DNA from 3 places in the Promicromonospora sp. NPDC023987 genome. Region 3 is predicted to be linked to each of the others. Evidence: riboswitches for the same ligand, from Rfam matches in the RefSeq annotation. Region 3 holds a riboswitch; each other region holds the start of a gene.
What was found. Region 3 has a riboswitch for cyclic di-AMP ahead of AB0F40_RS18100 (NlpC/P60 family protein). Riboswitches for the same ligand answer to the same signal wherever they lie in the genome.

Region 1 (2,212 bases), on a different contig from region 3:
CTCGTATCCGTCGGGCGCGCCCAGCAGCTCCGTGACACCCTCACGAATGCGGTGCACCAGGTCCTTCACCGGCGCCCGCCGGTGTGACGTACCGAGCACGTGCGCGTTCGCCACGAGATGATCGACCTGGCCCGGGCGCACCTTGGAAGGGCCGGAGCCGAAACGGCCGTCGGTGGGCAGCAGCTGTGTCGGGATAGTCAGTGGCACAGAACTAGACTAGAACCTGGGCCGACGCCCGGGCCGCACGTGTCCAGGGCGACTGGGCGGCTGTGCGCATGACGGGAGCTGACGTGACGGATCTGATCGACACCACCGAGATGTACCTCAAGACGATCTACGAGCTCGACGAGGAGGGCATCACGCCCCTGCGCGCGCGCATCGCGGAACGCCTGGGGCATTCCGGCCCGACGGTGTCCCAGACCGTCGCGCGCATGGAGCGCGACGGTCTGGTGATCGTGACGGGCGACCGGCACCTCGAGCTCACCGAGCTGGGTCAGGACAAGGCGATGCGCGTGATGCGCAAGCACCGGCTCGCCGAGCGTCTGCTGACCGACGTCATCAAGCTCGACTGGGAGCACGTGCACGTCGAGGCCTGCCGCTGGGAGCACGTCATGAGCGACCTCGTGGAGAAGCGCCTCGTCGGCCTGCTCGACCACCCGCACCACGACCCGTACGGCAACCCGATCCCCGGCCTCTCGGAGCTGGGCGAGGAGTACACCGACGTGCCGTTCCTGACCGGCGTGATCTCGCTGCCCGCCGCGTTCGAGGCTGCGGCGAAGAAGGGCATCAAGGGCGAGCCGCTCGCGGCGTCCCTCACCCGCATCGCGGAGCCACTGCAGACGGACGTCGAGCTGCTCGCGCGCCTGTCGGACGCCGGCCTGGTGCCCGGCTCCCGCGTCACCGCCGAGCACAACGACGGGACCTACACGGTGACGGTCGACGGCGCGGGAACTGCGCTCGAGCTCGGGGAAGACCTGGCCCGCCACCTCTTCGTGGCGACCGCTTAAAGCGTCCGATTTGCCGGAAACGTGAAGCCGCAGGTCCGACACGTCATGGCATTCGTTGCCGGAACGTGACATCGGCGGAGAGGTCCGGTACGTTCGGACCGCTCCCACGGAGTTATTCGTGGGAGTCCTCGGACGGACGCCGAACTCTGTCACCGGCCGGGGTCCAAAACGACCGCATGACAGAGGCGGGGGACCCACCAACGGGCGCCAGGGTGCGTCCTCGGGGTGAAGCCGGGTATTCCTTCGGGATGCACGGCCGGGTGATTTCTCCCACCCGAACCCGACAGCTGACCTCGAAGGCGTACAAGGAGAGGTAATACGTGACTGCACGTACGACTCGCGCCCGTCATCGGGCTGCGCGACGACCAGTAACTCCCCTCAGCGAACTCGCGCAGAACGCCGCCGTCGGCCGCCGTACCGCGGTCGCCGCTGCCGGTGGCGCACTTCTCGTCTCGACCTTCGGTGGAGCGATGGCCGCACAGGCCGCGCCCGTCGAGTCCGGCCACGCGAAGATGAACTCGGTCGACCTCAACGCTCTGACGTCGCAGGCTCGCGAGGCGCTGGCCAACGCCCCCGTCGTGACCGTCGCGCCCGACGCTGAGCTCACCGTCGAGAAGGCCGCGGTCTCCGTGGTCTCCGCCGCCGAGAACGAGGACTACCAGGCAGAGCTCGCCGCCGCAGAGGCCGAGAAGGCCGCAGAGGAGGCCGCCGCAGAGGCTGCGGAAGCCGCAGAGGCCGCCGCCGCCACCGCCACCTCGGTGGACGTTCCCGCGTCGGCGATCGGCAACTCCGTGATCTCCATCGCGAGCCGCTACGTCGGCGTGCCGTACGTCTCCGGTGGTGGATCGCCGAGCGGCTTCGACTGCTCCGGCTTCACCTCGTACGTCTACGGCCAGCTCGGTATCAACCTGCCGCACTCGTCGGGCGCGCAGCCGGGCTACGGCACGCAGGTGCCGGCGTCCGAGGCGCAGCCGGGCGACCTGATGTGGACCCCCGGCCATGTCTCGATCTACGCCGGTGGCAACACCATGATCGACGCGTCCAAGCCGGGCACCGTGGTCGACTTCCGCACCATCTGGCAGTCGAACCCCACGTTCATCCGCATGGGCTGAGCCGCAGGCTCGTACGCATAGGGTCTGAGCCCAGCCACGTAGCACCACTGAGCAGAGCGCCTGTCCGGACACCGGGCAGGCGCTCTGCTTTGC
Region 2 (2,212 bases), on a different contig from region 3:
CGGCCGCGGAGAGCGGGTCCGCTGTGAGCGCTGAGCCGGGCCAGATGTTCTCCTGCACGGCCATGAGGGCCGGACCGGCCGCCTGGAGGACCCAGACGACCCCTGCGGCGGGCAGCCAGCCCAGGAGCTCGATGGGCTTCGTGTCCACGGCGAGACCGAACGCGATGCCGAGCGCCACCGCGAAGATCCACCAGGTGCCGGTGGGGGACACCAGGTTCCCCGGGAGCAGCCCCCAGAGCCAGCCGTCGAGGAGCACCACCGGCAGAGCGAGCGTCAGACCGCGCAGGGCTGCCGGTCCGAGGACCGTCAGGAGGCCGGCCGCGAGCCCGACCGCCCCGGCGACCCCGGTGATGACGACCATCCCGAGCGGCACGGCGTCGCCGGGCACACTCCCCCGCATCGAGAGCCACCAGGAGACTCCGACCGTGGCCGCCATGGCCACGAGGGTGCCTGTGAGCGCAGCGCCGGCCCCCGCTCTCGCCGACGCCGGCAGACCGGCCGCGACCCCGCCGAGGAGACCGCCGAACAGGGCCATGACGGCCAGCCCGACCACCGCGTCGTCGGCGACGAACGGCAGGGGCAGAAAGCCTCCACCGGCCGCTGTCGCAGCCTCCGAAATGCCGGTGACCACGTATAACGCCTGAAGAAGCCAGGGCAAGAAGCCACCGACCCACCATGCGACGGCACTGATGAGAAGCACCCACCAGGGGGAGACGCGGTACGCACTTTCGGACATGCGGCCGAACGGTAGCGGATGTGTGTGATGTCGGTCATAACCGCTGAAGACCGGAACGACGTAAATCTGCGTCTTCGTTGGGTCAGACCGTAATGCGTAACCCGATCGTGACTTTTCCCGTGAACGTGTGTACTTTGACTTCTGCTCCCCCGCAACGGTGGAGCCGTGCGCCGGACGCCGAATCCTGTCACCGGTTCACGACCAGACGTTCGAGACAGGAGCGGGGGACCCACTTCCCGGGCGACAGCGACATCGTCGTCCTCGGGGTGAAGCCGGACGGAACCCCCCAGTAGCCGTGCGGCCGGGTGTGTACTCCTACCCGAACCCGACAGCTGACCTCGCAGGCGGTACAGGAGACATTAGGTGACGAACTCCATTCGCGGCCGGCATCGTGACAGCCGGCCGGCCATGACACCGCTGACCATTCTTGCTCGTACCGCCACGGAGAACGCCGGCACCGTCGCCCGCCGTGGCGCCATCGCCGCAGCTGCAGGTGGCGTTCTGATCTCGACCATCGCGACGACGGCCCACGCGGCCCCGGCGATGGACCTCAAGACCGACGTGAAGACCGCGAAGCTCAACTCGGTCGACCTCAACTCCCTCACCGCGGTCGCCAAGCAGGCCGTCGTGAACGCCCCCACCGTGACCGTCCCGGCCGATGCAAAGATGCCGACCGAGATGGAAGCCCTGGGTACCTCGTCGGACGGTAAGAAGGGCAGCAAGGGGGACGAAGGCCCTGCCGTCGTCTCGGTCGACGCTCCGGACCCGGTCCCGGTCGGCCAGCAGGCCATCAACATCGCCTTCAACTACCTCGGCATCACCTACGTGCTGGGCGGTAACTCGCCGGCCGAGGGCATGGACTGCTCCGGCCTGATCCAGTACGTGTACGCGCAGCTCGGCGTGAACCTGCCGCACTCGTCCGGTGCGATGCTCAGCTCCGGCTACCAGGTGACCTACCCGGAGCCCGGCGACATCGTCTGGACGCCCGGCCACGTGGCCCTCTACGCGGGCGACGGCATGATCATCGAGGCCTGGGCCGCTGGCATGCCGGTGCGCTACACCGAGATGTGGCAGAACAGCCCGACGTTCATCCGCGTCGTCTGAGCCGTAGGTGCAGCGCAGGGTGTGGGCCGAGGTACGAGGCACGCGCCCGGAGCGGAACCGCAGGCTCAGACGATACGAGTAGGGCCTGAGCCGTAGGTGCAGCGCAGGGTGTGGGCCGAGGTACGAGGCACGCGCCCGGAGCGGAACCGCAGGCTCAGACGATACGAGTAGAGCCTGAGCCGTAGGGCCAAGCCGCAGGGCCTGAGCCGTAGGACCAGCAGTTCACCGCGAGGCGCCGCCTCCGCGCCGGGTTTCCGCCCGGCGCCGGAGGCGGCGCCTTCCGCGTTCCCGCGTCGATGACGGGCTAACGTAGCGGCCGGGCGTCAGGCGGCGCCGGTACACGACCGTGACGTACGACGAACGAAAGCCGAC
Region 3 (2,212 bases):
GTGTCGGTGCGGGCCCTTCGTGGTGGAGCTGACGGCGGAGCCTCCGGCTCAGCCGCTGTCCGGGTCGGTTCAGCCGACGCGGATGAAGACCGGGTTGTCCTGCCAGATCTGCGACTCGTGGACCGTCTGGCCGGGAACCGGCGCCTCGATCTGCTTGTCGCCACCCGCGTAGATGGAGATGTGGCCGGGGCTCCAGATGAGGTCGCCCGGCTGCGCCTCGGCAGCCGAGACCTCGGTGCCCGCGTAGCGCTGCTCAGTGGAGGAGTGCGGCAGCGTGACGCCGATCTGGGCGTAGACGTACGCCGTGAACCCGGAGCAGTCGAAGCCTGCGGGCGTCGAACCCGCCCAGACGTACGGCACGCCGATGTACTGCCGGGCGATGGAGACGATGTCGTTGGCGGCGGCCGGGGCGGCCTTCTCGACGACGTCCTTCACGGGCTCGGCGGCCTTCTCGACGACCGGCTCGGGCTCAGGCTCAGGCTCGGGCACGGGCTCCGGCTCGGGGGCCGGCGTCACCTTGATGGTGCCGGTCTCGAGCGTGAACTCGCTGTCGGCGGCGACCCGCACGGCGGGGGCGGTGTCCACCGACGCCGTGGTCAGCGCGGCGGTGGTGACCTCTGCGCCGGTCGACTTCTGCGCGGCGTCCTGCACCGCGTCCCGGACGGTCTCGAGCTCTGCCGTGGTCGTGCCGGGTTCCTTCATCGGGGCGGCGTTCGCCGGGACCCCGAGCAGCGAGACGACGAGGCCTGATCCGGCGGCGACGACCGCGCCACGTCGGGCGGTCGCGGAGATGCCGCGTGCGGCGGCGCGCGAGATCGGCGTCAGCGGGGTGATGGGCGGGTGGGCAGCACGATGGCGCCCGGGCGTGCGTGTAGTCACAGCGGTTCTCCCTGCGCCTACGAGGTGAGCTGTCGGATTCGGATCGGAGAATGACCCGGCCGCGTCGTGCTGTGCGGCTTCACCCCAAGGGCACCGATGGTGCCCGCATTCGTGGTTCCCCCGTCCCTGTCATCTGTTTCGGAGCAGATCTCGCGGCGGTGACAGGGCTCGGCGTCCACCTCGAGTGGTCGCGGCTTTCCCGCGAACCGGGAGCGACCGTAACCCTGATCGCCACCGAAGTCACAATCGCATCACGGCTTCCTGGGCTGCACCGGTTCCACTTGACCGGATTGTCCGCATGAGATACGTCACTCGTCTATCCCGTTTTCGGCGGCCAACCGCGGTTCGTCGGCCCGCACAACTGGCCCCTCGCCTCCTTGTCCGGCAGGACGAACACCACGTGCGGGGCTTTCCATAGCCTGACGGCATGACATCTCTCGACTCGGTCTCGACCTGGCTTGACGATCACTTTGCCGACTTGGTCGCCCGCCATCAGGTCCCGGGCGCGGGTGTCGCGGTGCTGGTCGACGGCGAGGTCGTCGATGCGGCGGCGGGCGTGCTCAGCACGACGACCGGGGTCGGGGCGACCACGGACTCCGTGTTCCAGATCGGGTCCGTCACCAAGCTGTGGACCACGTCCCTGCTGATGCGGGCGGTGGACGACGGCACGCTCGACCTCGACCTCCCGCTGCGCACGTACCTCCCGGAGTTCCGGGTGGCGGACGACGCCGCGAGCGCCGCCATCACCACCCGCCAGCTGCTGTGCCACACGGCCGGGTTCGAGGGCGACGTGTTCACGGACACGGGCCGCGGCGACGACGCGATCGGCAAGTACTTGGCGGAGCTGCACGGCCTGCCGCAGCTCTTCGCGCCGGGCGCGATGTTCTCCTACAACAACGCGGGCTTCGCGTTGCTGGGGCGCCTGGTCGAGGTGGTGCACAAGGTGCCGTACGACCGGGCGCTGACCGAGCTCCTGGCCGAGCCGCTGGGCCTGACGCACGTGGCGCCCAGCCCGTACGAGGCGATCCTGCACCGGGCGGCGGTGGGTCACGTCCAGGGCCCGGACGGCAACTGGACGGCGGCGCCCGTCTGGGCGCTGGCACGGTCCAACGCGGCGGCGGGGTCGATGCTCGCCATGCGCCCGCGTGACCTGGTCACCTTCGCGGGGATGCACCTGGCCGGGGGACTTGCGCCGGGCGGCACGCGGGTGCTGAGCGAGCAGAGCGTGGCCGCCATGCAGGCGGAGCAGGTGACGGTGCCGGACATCGGTTCGATGGGCGATGCGTGGGGCCTGGGCTGGACCATCTCCCGGGCCGCGGGCGGCACCGTCGTC

Region 1: another riboswitch for cyclic di-AMP. It lies ahead of AB0F40_RS12755 (NlpC/P60 family protein); the one in region 3 lies ahead of AB0F40_RS18100 (NlpC/P60 family protein).
Region 2: another riboswitch for cyclic di-AMP. It lies ahead of AB0F40_RS24370 (C40 family peptidase); the one in region 3 lies ahead of AB0F40_RS18100 (NlpC/P60 family protein).

What each region holds. Positions count from the first base shown of each region.
Region 1 is NZ_JBEZZF010000023.1:43,154-45,365, reverse strand. It holds gene serC (phosphoserine transaminase) at 1-207, opposite strand, end outside; gene AB0F40_RS12760 (iron dependent repressor, metal binding and dimerization domain protein) at 291-1,007, shown strand; cyclic di-AMP (ydaO/yuaA leader) riboswitch at 1,135-1,325, shown strand; gene AB0F40_RS12755 (NlpC/P60 family protein) at 1,478-2,119, shown strand.
Region 2 is NZ_JBEZZF010000082.1:16,775-18,986, forward strand. It holds gene AB0F40_RS24365 (hypothetical protein) at 1-631, opposite strand, end outside; cyclic di-AMP (ydaO/yuaA leader) riboswitch at 902-1,098, shown strand; gene AB0F40_RS24370 (C40 family peptidase) at 1,100-1,840, shown strand.
Region 3 is NZ_JBEZZF010000042.1:34,319-36,530, reverse strand. It holds gene AB0F40_RS18100 (NlpC/P60 family protein) at 70-879, opposite strand; cyclic di-AMP (ydaO/yuaA leader) riboswitch at 882-1,033, opposite strand; gene AB0F40_RS18095 (serine hydrolase domain-containing protein) at 1,307-2,212, shown strand, end outside.